DNA from 3 places in the Ochrobactrum teleogrylli genome. Region 1 is predicted to be linked to each of the others. Evidence: predicted binding sites of a transcription regulator. Region 1 holds the regulator's gene; each other region holds the start of a gene.

Region 1 (6,051 bases):
CGCTTCAACTGAAGGTTATCGGCGAATCCGCTGCTGGCAAGCGCTTCGACGGTTCACTCCTCCCCGGACAGGCTGTGCGTATTTTCACTGGCGCACCGATGCCGGAAGCTGCCGATACGATTGTCATCCAGGAACATACCGAGCGATCTGGCGATCAGCTAACCATACTCGAAGGCATAGCCACGGGGCGTCATATCCGCCGGGCTGGTCTCGATTTTGCGCCGGGCAAGACTGTTCTGTCCGTTGGCCGCGAACTGGACGCACCCGCTTTGTCACTGGCTGCGGCCAGCGGCAATCCAACGCTTGATGTGTTTCGCAAACCTCGCATTTCTATTTTGGCCACCGGCGACGAACTTGTGCCGCCGGGAGCCGACCCCGGCCCGGACCAGATTGTCGCGTCAAACAGCGTCGGCATTGCCGAAATCGTGCGCCGCGCCGGTGGCAAGCCTGAAGATATGGGAATCATTCCGGACGATCCGGCTCAGATCGAAGCGGCTATCGCCTCCGCTCTCGACAGCGGCATCGACGTACTGGTGACCATCGGCGGCGCCTCGGTCGGTGACCGCGATTACGTCCATGGCGCATTACGCAATTGCGGTGTCGAACTGGACTTCTGGAAAATCGCCATGCGCCCCGGAAAGCCGCTGATGTATGGACGCAAGACCGTCAATGGCAAAACCGTTCACATAATCGGCCTGCCAGGCAATCCGGTTTCAAGTCTTGTTTGCAGTCTGGTTTTTCTCCGTCCGCTTATCGCGAAACTTGCAGGCACCGATTTGACGGCGGATATCCGCCCGGCGAAACTCGGTCAGGCGATGCCCGCCAATGACCATCGCCGCGATTTTGTGCGCGCAACGGTCGAATCACAAAGCGATGGAACACTGCTGGTGACACCGTTTCCAGTACAGGACTCGTCCATGCTGACGGCCCTTGTCGGTTGCAATGCACTGCTCATTCGTGATGAAAATGCCCCGGCAGCCGCTGCGGGCACACCGTGCCGTGTTCTGATGTTGCGCTGATAGGTGTGAAAAGCCGCGCTTTCACAACCTCGAATGAACACGAAGTAACAAACGTAATTGTTTGAAAACAAACCGTTTCATCAAACACCGAGCCCCACCTCACACCCTTCCGTGAACAGAACCGCAACAAGGCGCGCACCCGTTAATCATTTTAAAACCATTGCAGAACAAGACTGGAACATATAGTGTTCGTTCTGGTTTTGTTTTTCTCGATTCTTATCTGGCCGGAGGGTGTCGCGCATGTTGACCCGTAAGCAGCACGAGCTTCTGCTGTTCATTCATGACCGTCTGAAAGAAACGGGCATTCCGCCATCTTTTGACGAAATGAAGGAGGCGCTCGATCTTGCTTCCAAGTCGGGCATACATCGGCTGATCACCGCTCTGGAAGAACGCGGTTTTATTCGCAGACTGCCGAACCGAGCGCGTGCCCTTGAGGTGCTGCGGCTACCGGATTCGATTGCACCGGGGCTGAACGCGCAGAAGAAATTCGCACCGAGCGTCATTGAAGGCAGTCTGGGCAAGGCGCCGCCTGCGCCCGCGCAACCATTGCGCCCTGCCCCGGTTGCGATCAATGACGATGTGTCGGCAACCGTGTCGGTGCCTGTCATGGGACGCATCGCTGCCGGTGTGCCGATCTCCGCCATTCAGAACCAGACGCATTCGCTCAGCCTTCCGCCGGAAATGATCGGCGCGGGCGAACATTATGCGCTGGAGGTCAAAGGTGACTCGATGATCGATGCCGGAATTTTCGACGGTGACACGGTGATCATCAAGCGCGGTGACATGGCCAATCCGGGCGAGATTGTCGTGGCTCTGGTCGATGATGAAGAAGCGACCTTGAAGCGCTTCCGCCGCAAGGGTGCGTCGATTGCGCTTGAAGCGGCAAACCCCGCTTACGAAACGCGCATCTTCGGTCCCGACCGCGTGCGCGTACAGGGCAAGCTGGTCGGTCTGATCCGCCGGTATTGATCAGAGGTTGTCCGTTTTGGGCGATTTGGGTCGCAATGGTAGTTTACCGGACTGCCGGAATAACTGATCTCATAGCCGCCATGCGGTCATTCACATTTGCCCGGCTCCTGATTGTCATCAGCCGGACAATTTGACACCACCACCTGCGCAGTCCTTTTCTTTTTATATTCCCAATCTGGCAGTCCCCGCGCTGCGCGGGAATAGAGCCGAAATAGATGCCACGGACGCCGTGGCTCATCGATGGCGAAGGCCAGCGTGTCGTCGTAACGCGGATCAGCAAATCTGGGCTGTTGCGGTGGAGCGCCGCTTTCGTCGGGCGAGGTGCTTGAAAGCTTCACGGTGGGAACATTGGCGGCGTCTTTCTTGTCACCCAATTTGATTTCAACCGTCCCGCGCAAGGCCAGATCACGCCGGTTGAGAACGAGCTTATTCGTGCGCGTGCATCCTGGCATTTCGCCAGCTACAGCCAGAATAATCACATCGCCAATGTCACAGGCGATATCCTGAACTGTCGGATCAGCCGTATATACAAGCACGCGCCCGTCGCGCAGCGTGATCGTGCACAATCCATCCTCGCAGATAAAGCCGTCCGTCGGGATTCCTCTGAGCCGGTCCTTTGCGTGTTGCGGTATCAGAAATTGCGATGCGAGATAGGCAGTTTGCCAATTATCGACCGTGAACTTGGATGGTCTGTCGCGGTTCACGGCAAAACGCCCATCGGACAGTCGAACCCCAACCAGCTTAGCATCTTCCGAGATCACGACATCTGGAAACGGCTCGCGTACAAAGGCGATAAATCCCAATAAAACAAATGGTAAAGCGAGAATCTTGAATCTGGTTGTGAACAGGACCGCAATCACAAGCGCTATGGTCCAGAAAGCAAGCGCTGTGAGCGGCATCGCGCCCGGATTGCCTTCCGGGGACCAGGACGCCACGAAACTTGCAATCTCGCGCACGATCCACACACCGGAACCAGCAAGGGACAATGGTATCCAGTCGAGACCGAGCGGCATCAACACCAAACCGAAAACAGCAAAGGGCATGACCAGAACGGCAATCACCGGATCAGCCAGCACATTGCCAATCAGCCCCAACGGTGCGGTATTGTTGAAGTGGTAGGCAGCGAAAATACCGCTTGCAAGCCCAGCCAATAACGACGTTCCTGCAGCGGCAAAGACAAAATTCAACGCCTTGGCTGCCAATCCGCCGACTGGCGCTGCAACGCGCCTTTCCATATCCTGCAGCTTCTTGGCCTTGCGCGCGCTCCACCAGGCATAACCGGCGATCAGGGCAGCTGTCGCCGAATAGGACATTTGAAAACTAGGCCCCAATATTTCATGCGGTGAAATCGCGATGGTCACCATTCCGGCGATTGCCAGATTGCGCATGCTGATCGCAGCCCGGTCGAACAATAACGCGCTGAGCATCACGGCGATCATCACATAGCTGCGCTGTGCGGCCACATCCGCTCCAGACATGGCGAGATAGAACGTACAGCTCAGCAGGGACAGGAATGCCGCGTATTTTTTGACCGGATGGCGCACACTGAACGCGGGAAAGAGCGCAAAACCAGACCGGAGGACAAACATGACGACCCCCGCCGCCAGTGCCATGTGCAGCCCCGATATGGAAAGAATATGCGCGAGACCCGCCTTGCGCAGATTTTCGTTGGTTTCCTCACTGATGCCGCCGCGCGTTCCAGCGATCAATGCGGCTGTGACATTGCCGTCCTCGCCGCCAATCACCTCCTCCACCCGCTCCGAAACGCGCACGCGCAGCAAGGCGACCCACTCACTGATCGCAGCGATCAGGCTTGTTTGCGGCGGGACATGCGCCGTCTTTGGGTTCCCCAGAAAGAAGCCGTTTGCACCAATACCGTTGAAATAGGCGTGAAAAGAAAAATCATAATTGCCGGGGCGGACCGGGCCTGACGGCACCCGCAGCCGCGCAAAACCGGTCAAGCCGCCGCCAATCGTTGTTTCAGCAGGTATATCGCGCGCATTGATACGGATACGTTCCGGTGCAAAGCGCAGTTTCGGGCGTTCTGTTGCCAGCAAATCAAGGGTAATACGCCAGCTGCCATTATCCTGCGCTTCCAGCGCAACGACACGGCCTGTTATGCGTGTTGAAACATCGGAACCGAGCATCGGCGTCGCCCTGCGTTCGGTTTCCCATTTTCCGCTGACAAGACCCAGCTGGAAAGCCAGCGCCAGCGTCAGTATCTGCGCAACAAGGAAATGCTTCCGCGCGAGGAGCCGGATGACAGCCAGTCCGGTGAGAAGCGCCAGCACCGGCGTCCAATCCGGTTCAAATGACACGGTGAAATAGGCAATCGCGCCAAGGCCGCTGAAAATCGGAATCAGCAGAAAGAAAATCCCGCGCGCCGCTTCCAGACTGACAGCTTCCGCAAAGGCGGCGGGAGCCCTGCGCGCAAGGCTTTTGACGGCGCTGCGGCCATCATCCGGCGTCGGGATTTGCGACGGATCGCGGTCGCGGCGTTCGGCAGGCGCAATTGCAGGGTCAGGCCACGGCTCGGGAAGATATGAGCGCGTCAAGCCGTCAGGCAGGCTTTTGACAAGCGCCCGCTCATTTGCTTCCGCCATATCACCTATGCGCGTCATGCCCCCGCCTGACTGCAAAAAAAGGTCTTTTTGTCGAAATACCCCAAAAGAACAATGTCGCAAGGAGCCGAAACAAACGCGAAGCCCTTGCGCACAATGCTGCCTATGCTACATGAACGCCAGTCGAAATCGAGAGGGTTTCGTTATAGAAATCCTCGCCCTCGCTCTTTGGCGGCGAGCATCAGAATTCAGTTTGCGCCCCTGCCCCGGCAATTGCCGCTGTCTTGACGGGCGCGCGATAAAGTGGAGCTACCATGTCGAAACCGGTCGTCACCCGTTTTGCCCCTTCGCCCACGGGTTATCTTCATATCGGCGGTGCCCGCACGGCCCTGTTCAACTGGCTCTATGCCAAGCATACCGGCGGCAAGATGCTGCTGCGTATCGAAGACACCGACCGTGAACGTTCCACTGATGCCGCCACCGCCGCCATTCTCGACGGCCTGACCTGGCTCGGCCTCGACTGGGAAGGTGACGCGATCTCGCAGTTCGAGCGCGCGCCGCGCCACCGCGAAGTCGCCGAGGAACTGGTTGCTCTCGGCAAAGCCTATTACTGCTACACGACGCCGGAAGAGCTGGAAGAAATGCGCGAAAAAGCGCGTGCCGAAGGCCGCCCGCCGCGTTATGATGGCCGCTGGCGTGACCGCGACCCGTCCGAAGCGCCTGCAGGTGTAAAGCCTGTCATTCGCATTAAGGCGCCGCAGGAAGGCGAAACGCTCGTGCGCGACGCCGTGCAGGGCGATATTCGCTTCCCCAACAAGGATCTCGATGATTTCATCATTCTGCGTTCCGATGGCACACCGACCTATATGCACGCGGTTGTCGTTGACGACCACGACATGGGCGTCACCCATATCATTCGCGGCGACGATCATTTGACCAATGCAGCCCGCCAGACTGTCATCTATGACGCCATGGGCTGGGACGTGCCGCAAATGTCGCATATTCCGCTGATCCACGGTGCGGACGGTGCAAAGCTTTCCAAGCGTCATGGCGCTCTTGGCGTCGATGCTTATCGCGCCATGGGCTATCTGCCCGCAGCATTGCGCAATTATCTCGTCCGTCTCGGCTGGAGCCACGGCGATGACGAAATCATGTCGACCGAACAGATGATCGAATGGTTCGACGTGAAGGACATCAACAAGGGCGCTGCCCGTTTCGACTTCCAGAAGCTCGAAGCGATCAACGGTCTTTATATGCGCGGCAGCGACGACAAGGCGCTGTTTGATGCCCTTGTTGCCGTTCTGCCGGAAATCGAAGGTGGTAAAGAGCTGGCCGCAGCGCTCGATGACAAGCGCAGCGCGCAGCTGCTCACGGCCATGTCCGGCCTGAAGGACCGCGCCAAGACGCTCGTTGAACTTGCCGACGGTGCAAAATTCATTTTCGCAGCGCGCCCGCTCGATCTCGATGAAAAGGCCGCCTCACTTCTCAATGAAGAAGGTCGC
Region 2 (6,051 bases), 1.4 Mb from region 1:
CAAAAAAGAACTGCAGCTTGGCCATAAATCATCTCCGCAATTGAACGATTGCGGCACTCTACGAGCCATTTCAATCCAGGATTCGGCAGCGAGGTTTCCAGCTGTTGCAATTTGTAACGTCAGATTGCCGACGAGGGATCAATTTCCGGTCGGCGCTGTCGCGCCGGAAACACCCTTGTCGGGAACCGGCGGTTTGTTACCGTCCGGATTGGTCACCATGGTCAAAGCCGCTAATGCCAGCAGAATGGGGGCGGCCAGCATGGCCACGCGCAAAACGAAGCAAGCCGCGTGCTTCACTCGTCTCCATGTCGGCGCTTGTCTCATGGGCTTATTGTTGCACAGCCTGTCCTTTCCAATGCGTTAACAGATCGTAATGCTCTAAAATTCCCCAATCGCGCTGGCCGCAGGCGCTTATTCGTAGGCCAAGAGAAAACACCAAGGATTTTTTACACAAAGGGCTCGAATCGCTTGACGAAGTGGGCAGGGATCAATATTGGAACTGCGCAGAGCCAAACCAATTGATTTGGAAACGCTCTCAGGAAGGCCTCGTGGCGGAGTGGTTACGCAGAGGACTGCAAATCCTTGCACCCCGGTTCGATTCCGGGCGAGGCCTCCATTTTTTTCTCAAAATCACTGTAACCGATTGATATCCAAGGTTTTATTTTCTTGGGTGTGGCAAACTATGCCGTCTTTTGGCTCTGAGCCTCCGCAATATGTTCGCCCCGGTTTAGTAACTGACTGAAATTTCAATACTGTGGAGGGCGTCTAGATGCCGAAATACGGCATGTGCCGTATATCATCGAGGCCAAATCTGGCGTTTTCTAAACGCCGGATGGTGCGTCAACGCCCGCATGATCTCATCGTATTTTCGGCGTCAGCTGGCAGGGCCAGCAAAGGAGGAACCATGAAGACCATAGCTTTGTTAGCCGTTGGTGCATTCATGACGGCAGGAACTGCATTTGCGACCGCGCCAACGAACGGAAACCTGGATACCCAGACGGTAAAGTCCGATAAATCTACCGGGGTTATTGTCGCGGGCGGCAAGAACAGGAGCGGATTTACGACCAGTTCGGGATCGGGTTTCAGCGGTGGACGGACCATTTTCGGCGGTTGAATGATTTGCCCCGTTTAGGCGGGGCAGACGCTCACATGTGCTCTCCCGCAAGAGAGTTCTGCCTTAATGCTTGTGCCTGCAGATAGTGTATCAAAACGAAATCCGGCGTTTGCAGTCCAAACGGCTGTTTGAACGGCCACGGCACCAATGTGTCAGGTGACGTCATCCTGGGCTATGATGCCGCCTTCGCCTTCGAGGATCGCTATGCGTTTGGCTTCGGAGGCGGTGAATTTCAAGCGAACGCCAACTCCGCGTTCATCTTCCGGGATAAAAACTGCGCCGAGATCTTCCAACGCGCTTTGCAGCTGATTGATCGTTTCAGCGGACGGTTTGTCGATCTTCCGCTCAAAATCTTCGATAACCGATGCATCCACCTTGGATAGTTTGGCGAGGTTATCGCGTGAAATCTCAACGAGCGCGCGGCCTGCTCGACACAATGGGCCTGTCAGCATTTTTAACCTCCATGTTTTAGCTGCGGGAATTGAACCGTGAGTCTAAAGCGGAAACAAGTCGGATAACGCGGTGAATTCCCGTCAGGCCGCCAATCACTCAGTCGTGGTCGTCATTATCGCGGTCGGATGGTGTCTGCGTGCGGGCGAGATTACCTTTTGAGAAAGTATAGCCGGTCTCAACTGCATTCAGCCCGAACTTGTTGCGCAGGCGATCAATCGCGGTTTCGGCGACAGCACGCTTTGTGGCCTGCGTATCGACCAGATCTGGCGGGTCAGCCCGGTCGCTTGAGGATAGCTCGCCGACACCGATTCCAAGCAGCCGGAATTTGGTGCCATCCAGCTCCTTTTCCAGAAGCTGCAATCCATGGCGGAAAATGCGGTCAGCCAGCTGGGTCGGGTCCGAAAGCTGGCGATTGCGGGTGCGCAGCTTGAAGTCCTGCGTCTTGAGCTTGAGGACGACCGTGCGCCCGGCAATTTCACCTGCTTTGAGCCGTCGCGATACTTTTTCTGCAAGCGCACGCAAAACAGGCACCAGATCGGCCGCAGTGGAAAGATCGGTGCTGAAGGTCGTTTCCGCCGAAACGCTTTTCATATCATGTTCCGGCTCGACCCGTCGGCTGTCCTGCCCCCGCGACAGGCGATAGAGACGCTGGCCCATGGTGCCATAGGCCTTCATCAGCCCGCCTTCATCCATCGTCTGGAGCTGGCCTATGCTACGGATGCCGTCGCTTTGCAGCTTGGCCGCAAATGCTTTGCCGACGCCCCAGATCATGCTCACCGGCTTATCGCGCAGAAAATCGAGCGCCTCGGCTTCTCCAATAACGGAAAACCCGCGCGGCTTTTCCAGATCGGAGGCCACCTTGGCGAGATATTTGCAATAGGACAGGCCGATGGATGCGCTGATTCCAATCTCGCTTTCCACGCGCTTGGAAAAGCGTGCGAGAACCACGGCGGGCGGCGCCTTATGCAGTCGTTCCGTGCCACTGAGATCGAGAAACGCTTCGTCAATGGAAAGCGGCTCAACCAATGGGGTGAGATCACGCATCAGCTGGCGCACTTCGCGCCCCACGCGGGCATATTTCTCCATATTAGGCTTGATAACGACCGCCTCGGGACAGGCTTCCAGCGCCTTGAACATCGGCATCGCCGAACGCACACCATGAATACGGGCGAGGTAACACGCTGTCGAAACGACGCCGCGCTTGCCGCCGCCGATGATGAGCGGCTTGTCGCGCAATTCAGGATTATCGCGCTTTTCAACGGAGGCGTAGAATGCGTCGCAATCGATATGCGCCAGCGTCAGCTTGTACAATTCCGGATGTCGCACCAGGCGCGGGCTGCCGCAGGAAAAACAGCGGCGCACCGAAGCACTCTTCTGCAGCGACAGACAGTCGCGACATAAGCCTTGCTCCGAACTGTTTCCGGCGAAATTCTCAACCATCGTCCACATGCGCAGCTTCGTCGTCTGGCCCGGCTTCGACTCGATGAAGCCTGCTCGAACGAACATAAAAGGAACATGCTTTGTATATCACCAATCGCGCGCCGTGCCACTGGCAGAGCCGCGCACAACCGTCATGCTCTTGACATTGGCAACGATATCACCAACTTTAGTGTTATGAACAACCGTTTCGCCGCCATACTCCATCGGGTTCAACCGATCGCGGGATAAAGGCCCTCGAGTCCTGCCTAGCGCAGAAGGACTCCGGGGGATGGTTCGTCGCTTGCCTCAAGCGAATTCGACAAGCGCTTTCATGAAAACATCCCAATAATCCGCTTCGAGCCATCATGCTCGGAGATATTTATCTTTTATAACAGTGAGCTATCGCCATGAGCGTCAAGAATCGCAAGAAGCCCAATATTGTCGTCAGCGACGTCGATTACGAGCGCCTGATGGGGCTGGCCAACAGCGTCGCCGAGCAGCACGAGGAAATCGCCGACGAGCTGATGGCCGAACTTGACCGCGCCAAGGTCGTGCCCGCCAAGCGGCTGCCGCAAAATGTGGTGCATATGGGTTCGGTGGTCGAATTCCGTTCCAATGACGGACATGAGCGCCGCGTGACGCTGGTTTATCCGGGCGAGGCGGACATTGCACAGGGCAAGGTTTCGATTCTGACCCCGATCGGTACGGCATTGATCGGGCTTGCACCCGGCCAGTCGATTTCATGGACTGCACGCGACGGGCGGGCGCATGAACTGAACGTTCTCAATGTGTCCGCGGCGGAAGAGGTCGTCACCGGGCCGACCGCAGCCTGATTTCAGCGCAAAAACAGGGCGGTGTCGGTCGAATCAGTCGGCGCCGCTTTGCAAATGCTGGCCCGCACCGCCGGGCAAGAAAGACGCCGCTTTCTGGATGATAGCCGGGTCACGCCCGGTTTCTTCGCAAAAGCGCATCAGCGTTGGCTCGTGGCTTAAGAAAAACTGCAGCACACCGGCCAGAAAGCCCGGCTCACGCGCTGCCTGACGGATGGACGAGGCTTCGATGCCCGTCAGCGCCAGAAAGCGCGGGAGTAAATCCTTGTCCTGCGCAAGCCAGGCCAAAGCTTCAATGGCGAGACCCTGCGCTTCTGTTTCGTTCATAAGCGTTTTCATCGTCATCTCCATTTCAGCCTATCCATGCCGCCGCCACGCGGGCCTGCAATTGTTTTCATATAAGATGCAGGTCCTTGTAGCGACAACGGAATTATTTGCCTTTCGTCAATGAAATGAGGTTAAATCATAGAGTGGACCGAGGGGAATGTCGGTGCACACACTGTTTGGTGTCAGCCAATGCCAGTAGATGAATGAATAATCGGGCCGGGGAGTTGCCCCAGGGAAGTTTCGATGACGAAAAGCGTAATGATCGTCGAAGACAACGAATTGAATATGAAGTTGTTTCGCGATCTTATCGAAGCCAGCGGATACGAAACGATCCGGACACGAAACGGTCTCGAGGCGCTTGATCTCGCACGCGAACATCGGCCAGATCTCATTCTCATGGATATCCAGCTTCCGGAAGTCTCAGGTCTGGAAGTGACCAAGTGGCTGAAAGACGATGAGGAACTGCGCCATATTCCGGTGATCGCGGTCACGGCTTTCGCCATGAAAGGCGACGAGGAACGCATCCGGCAGGGCGGATGCGAGGCCTATATATCCAAGCCAATTTCTGTTCCAAGATTTATAGAAACGATAAAGTCTTATCTGGGCGACGCTTAGGCTCGACCAGGCGAGGGGGATCATGACTGCCAGAATTCTCGTCGTCGATGATGTGGCTTCCAATGTGAAGCTTCTGGAAGCAAGGCTGCTTGCTGAGTATTACGAAGTTGTCAGCGCTTATAACGGATCAGATGCTTTCGAAATCTGCTTAGGCGGGCAGATTGACGTTGTCCTGCTCGATGTTCTCATGCCGGGCATGAATGGCTTCGAAGTTTGCCGCAAGCTGAAGGACGACCCGCGCACGTCCAATATTCCTGTGGTCATGGTGACATCGCTTGACCGCCCGGAAGACAAGATTCGTGGGTTGGAGGCGGGTGCAGATGATTTTCTCTCCAAGCCGGTCAACGATCTCCATCTGATGTCGCGTGTGAAAAGCCTCGCCCGCCTGAAGCTGGTCTCGGACGAACTGTTCCAGCGCAGCAACAGCGTGGCCGATGCCGAGGTGGAGGCGCTGCTTTCAGCCAAGGTTTCTGGTTCCGGTCCGAACTTGCAGGATGCCGCCCGCATCCTCGTTGTGGACGAGGATGAAACGGCGGCAGCACGGCTGCGCGTTATTTTGGGCGAAACCTATCGGGTCGATATCGCCACAGACGCCAATGCCGCTCTCATCAAGGCCATCGAGGCGGATTTTGACAGCATCGTCGTTTCGGCGGCTTTCACCTATTACGACCCGCTGCGCCTCTGCTCCCAATTGCGCACCATCGAGCGTACCCGACTGGTGCCGATCATCCTGATTGTGCGGGAAGACGAGGGCGCGCTTGTCGTTCGCGCGCTGGAGCTTGGCGTTAACGATTATCTGATGCGCCCGCTGGAAAAGCTGGAGCTTTTTGCGCGGCTGCGTACGCAGATCAAGCGCAAGTGCTACAATGATCTGCTGCGGCAGAGCCTGAACCGCTCGATCACCATGGCGGTAACGGACGATCTCACGGGGCTGCACAACCGCCGCTATCTCGATACGCATATGCCGGTGCTTTATAGCCGCGCCACAGGCCGGGAGCGCCCGCTGACGGTCATCATGATCGACTTCGACTATTTCAAGCGCGTCAACGACCAGTACGGGCATGATGCTGGCGACGATGTCCTGCGCGAATTCGCATCGCGCCTGCGCAAGAATATCCGCGGTATGGACCTGATGTGTCGCTATGGTGGCGAGGAGTTCATCGTCGTGCTGCCCGATACAGATTTGCAGGCCGGAGCAGCCGTTGCAGAGCGTATCCGCACCTCTGTCGAGGCAGTGCCCTTCTCGGTCGCCAGCGGGCGCCACAAGGTCAATATGACGATCAGTGTCGGTCT
Region 3 (6,051 bases), 3.0 Mb from region 1:
CTGGCTGATCCCGTGTGGGGGCGCCGGATTGTTCTCGCCTTCCGCTTTCTGGTGGTGCTGGCGGTGTTGCCCCTGTTTCTCCTGCTTGTCTATTCGGTTCCCTTCGTGCGCCCGGTCTCGATGCTGATGGTGAAGGACTATGTCCTGTTGCAGGATGTGGACCGGCGATGGGTGAGCATCGACGATATTTCCCCGCATTTGATCAATTCGGTCATGATGGCGGAAGACGGTCAGTTTTGCAGCCATGGCGGAGTGGACTGGCATCAACTGAGCATCGTGCTGGATGATGAGGGCGGTCCAAGCCGGGGGGCTTCCACCATCACCATGCAGACGGTGAAAAATCTCTTCCTGTGGAATGGACGCTCTTTCATTCGCAAGGGGCTGGAATTTCCGCTGGCGCTGGCCGCCGATGCAATTCTGTCGAAGCGGCGCATCATGGAGATTTACCTGAATATCGCCGAATGGGGACCGGGCATTTATGGCATCGAAGCCGCCGCGCAGCATTACTTCAAGCGACCGGCGGCAAAGCTCAATGCGCAGCAGGCAGCCCTTCTCGCCGTGACGCTGCCCAATCCGGCGCTGCGCAATCCGGCCAAGCCGACCCGCAACATGCAGCGCCTCGCACGGGTCGTTGCCGGTCGCGCGGTGCGCTCCGGCCCCTATGTGACCTGCGTACAATAAATGCGGGTCATGAAAAAAAAGATCAGACTCCGGCTGGTCAAAGCCCGCAAGAGCGTGTATAGGCACCTGACTTTCCGGAATTTTGTCCGCTGTGACAGGCTCCACCGGGGCCGTGCCGGACGTTTATTGACCGATCAGTGGAGCTGGATCCATGGCAGTACCTAAAAGAAAAACGTCTCCGTCGAAGCGCGGCATGCGCCGTTCGGCTGACGCTGTGAAGGCCCCGACCTATGTCGAGGACAAGAACTCGGGCGAGCTTCGTCGTCCGCATCATATCGATCTGAAGAGCGGTATGTATCGCGGCCGTCAGGTCCTCGAAGCTAAGGAATAGGTCTGACGCTGCGGTTACCGCGGCTAGCAGACAGGTTTCAAAAACGCTGTTTCCGGGAAACCGGAAGCGGCGTTTTCTTTTATTATCTTTTGGAATTTTAGAGAAACAAAGAATAAATCACCTGAAACAGCCACCCTAAACTGACCGGACATTTTTCCGCCTTAATGTCGCCCTTGAAAGTTATTGTTTATTATAAATTTATTTAAGGGTGGCTATCAATGGATGATCTCGTTAGAGCTGTTTTATTAAATTCTGGTATTTCTCTTAGAGCTGTATCGTCACTTTTTAATGTAATGGACAGTACTTGTCATAGCGATTCTTTTTCTAGGCACATGTCTGATACACCAAATCTTGACGGGCGATTGGATGAAAACAGCGCACGGGCTATTGCGCATTTTGCGAGCAAGAACTTACGATGACAGATCAAAAATAAAGGCCGCGAGTATTTCGCGGCCTTTCTCCTGTTCTGCTCAGCCTGCATCCGCAGCAAAGCCAGCCTTTTCTATTCCTGCAACGGCGACAGTTTCGTCATTGTCGGACGTATCTCCTGAAACACCGACAGCGCCGATAATTTCTCCATCGCTATTCTTGATGATGACACCGCCCGGCACAGGAACGATTCTGCCGCCGGAGACGCCGGAGAGACCTTCCAGAAAATGCGGGCGGTCCTTGGCCTGATTGTGCAGCCAGCGCGAACCGCTTCCGATCGCCAGAGCGCCGAAAGCCTTACCGGATGCGATTTCGAAGCGCAGGATCGACGTGCCGTCCTGACGTTGAAACGCCTTGAGATTGCCACCTGCATCGAAAACCGAGACCGCCAGCGGCTTGAGCTTCAGTTCGGCGGCCTTGGCAAAGGCCGTCGCGATGATGGAATTGGCTTGATCGAGCGTGAGTTGGACCATGGGGAACTCTCCTGTTTCAATGCAGCTAGTTTAGCGCCTGTCAGATGATCCGCATCCGCTAAAGTACCTCGTTTTCGGAGAAACAGCTTTTCGCTTTGCTGAAGGTTTGATGTAATCCTTGCCAAGGCGCGCTTTTTGGTTTTTCTCTGTCGCAACAGTTTGTCACGGAGGAATAGCATGACTGCCGCAACCGATCCGAAAGCTATCGTTATCGCCAGCGCCGCGCGTACGGCGGTGGGCTCCTTCAACGGTGCTTTCGCCACTGTTCCCGCCCATGAGCTGGGCGCGGCGGTCATCAAGGCGGCTCTGGAACGGGCAGGCGTTGCTGCTGATGACGTCGATGAGGTTATTCTCGGACAGGTGTTGACGGCAGGCGAGGGGCAGAACCCGGCGCGTCAGGCTGCTATGGCGGCTGGCTGCCCGAAAGAAGCAACGGGCTTTGCGATCAACCAGCTTTGCGGCTCGGGCTTGCGCGCCGTTGCGCTCGGCATGCAGCAGATTCAGTCGGGCGATGCGAAAGTTATCGTCGCTGGCGGTCAGGAATCGATGTCCATGGCGCCGCATTGCGCGCATCTGCGCGGCGGCGTGAAGATGGGCGATTTCAAAATGATCGACACCATGATCAAGGACGGACTGACCGATGCGTTTCATGGCTATCACATGGGGATCACCGCAGAAAACATTGCGCGCCAGTGGCAACTGACCCGCGCCGATCAGGATGAATTCGCGCTCGCGTCCCAACAGAAGGCAGAAGCGGCGCAGAAGGCCGGAAAGTTCGAGGATGAAATCGTCCCGTTCACCGTCAAGACGCGCAAGGGCGATGTTGTCGTTTCATCCGACGAATATATTCGTCCGGGCGCGACCCTCGAAGCGCTGACCAAGCTGAAGCCAGCTTTCGACAAGGAAGGCACGGTTACGGCGGGCAATGCATCCGGCCTCAATGACGGCGCTGCGGCAGTCGTGCTGATGGAAGCCGAGGAGGCAAGCAAGCGTGGCGTCAAGCCGCTGGCGCGCATCGTTTCCTGGGCAACGGCTGGCGTCGATCCCTCGATCATGGGGACGGGTCCGATCCCAGCCACGCGCAAGGCGCTGGAAAAGGCTGGCTGGACGGTGGCCGATCTGGAACTGGTGGAAGCTAATGAAGCTTTCGCCGCGCAATCCTGCGCCGTGGTTCGTGATCTGGGTCTCAACCCGGAAATCGTCAACGTCAATGGCGGCGCAATTGCTATCGGTCATCCAATTGGCGCTTCCGGCGCGCGTGTGCTGACCACGCTGCTTTATGAAATGAAACGCCGCGATGCCAAGCGCGGTCTCGCGACACTCTGCATCGGTGGCGGCATGGGTGTTGCCATGTGTGTCGAGCGCGACTGATCCGTTTCCGACCTGCTTTATCTTTCGGCCAGGCTGTGGGTTTCCGCAGCCTGCCTTTTTATGTCCGCAAACACAGGTTTGATAGCGAATGAGGGGCGGGGCTGTTTTGGATCACCCGCTCAAAGGTTAACGCCAAACGCCTTCTCTGTTCATTTTAGGGTGTATCGTTGCGTCAGCTGATGTTTCAATATGGTGCGGTTGGCAAAAGCCTACCAGATGTGGTGAGAACAAAGAGGGAAAATTGATCGATCACCGATTCGTCGCCGATTCGTTCCGGCTTTGGCCTAAAGGTTAATGAAAACGGCTTTGGCGGCTTGATGTTCGATAACCAACTATTAGGAATTGTTAAGTTTTCTTTACGCTGCTCAAACTGTCATCGCTCACTCTTGACGCGCTTTGGTCAAAAGTTAACGGCGCTGGTGTTCTGTTCTGTTTGTGTCAGGATGTTACGCAGGGGAGATTCAGCATATGGTGCCTATCGAAAATCCGGTTACCATATGTTGCCGTGAACAAAAGGCGAAGGAATCAGAGTCAGCGATTCGTAGCCGATTCGTTCCAGAGTCGTTCTATTCGTTAAATTGGACCCTTTGTTAAAATCGGGCGTTTGGTAAAACTGTCAGGCTGCCTATGTAAAAACTCGGGCGGCTTAAACTTAACAGGAGCGCTTTCGGCCAAGGTCGTATAGTGCTATCGCAACACACGACAATCGGCACCCCAGTTGCATGTTGGGGTGCTTGTACCGGGAATCAATTATTGGCATGAACCAACGCCCTGCCCATGATTTGCCGCTGAGCTTGAGCGGTCGCGACGTGACTGCGGTGTTGGGGCCGACCAATACAGGCAAAACCCATCTCGCCATCGAGCGCATGCTGTCGCACGGCAGCGGCATGATTGGCCTGCCGCTGCGCCTTCTGGCGCGTGAGGTCTATAATCGTGTCGTGGAGCGGGTGGGCGTCGCCAATGTCGCGCTGGTCACGGGCGAGGAAAAGATCGTCCCGCCCACTGCGCGTTATTCCGTCTGCACCGTCGAAGCCATGCCGCGCCGCACCGATGTGGCATTCGTCGCCATCGACGAGGTGCAACTCGCGGGCGATCTGGAACGCGGGCATATTTTCACAGATCGCATTTTGCATCTGCGCGGACGGCAGGAAACACTCCTGCTCGGTGCCGCCACCATGCGCGCCATTCTGGAAAAGCTCCTGCGCGGCATCAATGTGGTGACGCGTCCGCGCCTGTCGCATCTGGCCTATGCCGGTTCCAAAAAGATCACGCGCTTGCCGAACCGTTCGGCCATCGTCGCTTTTTCCGCCGACGAGGTTTACGCCATTGCCGAGCTGATCCGTCGCCAGCGCGGCGGGGCTGCGGTGGTCATGGGGGCCTTGTCGCCGCGCACACGCAATGCGCAGGTCGAGCTTTATCAGTCCGGCGATGTGGATTTTCTGGTCGCGACCGATGCCATCGGCATGGGGCTCAATCTCGATGTCGATCATGTGGCCTTTGCGCAGAACCGCAAATTCGACGGCTATCAGTTCCGTGATCTGACGCCAGCCGAAGTGGGGCAGATTGCCGGTCGTGCCGGTCGTCATCTTCGCGATGGCACATTTGGCGTAACGGGACAGGTGCAGCCCTTCGACGATGAGATGGTCGAACGGGTGGAAGCGCATAATTTCGATCCGGTGAAAGTGCTGCAATGGCGCACGGAGCGTTTCGACTTTTCGTCGATTGAAGCCTTGCGCCGATCACTGGAAACACCAGCACCAGTCGAGGGGCTGGCCAAGGCTTTGCCGGCTGTCGACCAGCAGGCGCTTGAAAATCTGTCGAAAGACGGAGAGATTGTGCGCCTCGCGACAACACCGGCGCGGATTGAACTTTTGTGGGATGCCTGTGCACTCCCGGATTATCGTAAGATCGCACCGGCACAACACGCCGATATCATTGCGTCTATCTATCAGGATCTAGTGCGCCGAGGGAGCGTCGATGAAGATTATATGAGCGAACAGGTGCGCCGCGCCGACAGTACAGAGGGGGAAATCGACACTCTGTCGCACCGTGTGGCGCAAATTCGAACCTGGACTTTTGTGTCGCACAGGCCCGGATGGCTTGCCGATCCGACACACTGGCAGGAAAAGACGCGCGAAATAGAGGACAGATTGTCCGACGCGCTTCATGAAAGGTTGACGAAACGCTTTGTAGACCGCAGGACAAGCGTGCTTATGAGGCGCCTGAGAGAGAATGCCATGCTTGAAGCAGAAATCAGCCCGGCCGGGGACGTGAGTGTCGAAGGCCACAATGTTGGGCAACTGGAAGGATTCCGTTTCACCGCCGACGTCCAGGCCGAGGGGCCAGACGCGAAGGCGGTGAAGACGGCTGCGCAAAAGGCGCTGGCCGCCGAGTTCGATCGCCGTGCGGAGCGCTTTGCGGCTGCTCCCAACGGAGACTTCGCGCTTGGTTCGGACGGTGTGTTGCGCTGGGTCGGTGCAACCGTTGCATCTTTGGTCGCCGGTGACGACATTATGAAGCCGCGCACGGTTATCCTTGCCGACGAACAGCTCACCGGTCCTGCACGGGACAAGGTTGCTGCGCGCATCGATCGTTTCGTGGCTCACCACATCGAAACCGTTCTGAAGCCTCTGACCGATCTGGCCGGCGCCGACGCGCTGACCGGCATGACGCGCGGTCTCGCTTTCCAGATCGTTGAGAATCTCGGCATTCTCCAGCGCCGTGAGGTGGTGGAGGAAGTGCGCGGTCTCGATCAGGATTCGCGTG

What was found. Region 1 encodes LexA, which represses DNA repair genes until DNA is damaged. Its sites were predicted from a motif close to TGTTCNNNNTGTGTTCNG; they were not measured.
Region 2: a site for LexA is predicted at 3,066-3,083, ahead of WIX40_RS08380 (DNA polymerase IV). Genes of this name have one in related genera too.
Region 3: a site for LexA is predicted at 3,837-3,854, ahead of WIX40_RS15745 (helicase-related protein). Genes of this name have one in related genera too.

The regions. Positions count from the first base shown of each region.
Region 1 is NZ_JBBHKQ010000001.1:404,009-410,059, reverse strand. It holds gene WIX40_RS02055 (molybdopterin molybdotransferase MoeA) at 1-1,019, shown strand, start outside; gene lexA (transcriptional repressor LexA) at 1,260-1,988, shown strand; gene WIX40_RS02045 (ComEC/Rec2 family competence protein) at 2,075-4,609, opposite strand; gene gltX (glutamate--tRNA ligase) at 4,864-6,051, shown strand, end outside.
Region 2 is NZ_JBBHKQ010000001.1:1,792,736-1,798,786, forward strand. It holds gene WIX40_RS08360 (hypothetical protein) at 139-297, opposite strand; tRNA gene WIX40_RS08365 (tRNA-Cys) at 543-616, shown strand; gene WIX40_RS08370 (hypothetical protein) at 905-1,114, shown strand; gene WIX40_RS08375 (hypothetical protein) at 1,267-1,566, opposite strand; gene WIX40_RS08380 (DNA polymerase IV) at 1,664-3,007, opposite strand; gene rnk (nucleoside diphosphate kinase regulator) at 3,394-3,819, shown strand; gene WIX40_RS08390 (DUF3572 domain-containing protein) at 3,853-4,155, opposite strand; gene WIX40_RS08395 (response regulator) at 4,387-4,758, shown strand; gene WIX40_RS08400 (PleD family two-component system response regulator) at 4,781-6,051, shown strand, end outside.
Region 3 is NZ_JBBHKQ010000001.1:3,370,501-3,376,551, forward strand. It holds gene mtgA (monofunctional biosynthetic peptidoglycan transglycosylase) at 1-681, shown strand, start outside; gene rpmF (50S ribosomal protein L32) at 833-1,012, shown strand; gene WIX40_RS15735 (GlcG/HbpS family heme-binding protein) at 1,483-1,914, opposite strand; gene WIX40_RS15740 (acetyl-CoA C-acetyltransferase) at 2,092-3,285, shown strand; gene WIX40_RS15745 (helicase-related protein) at 4,044-6,051, shown strand, end outside.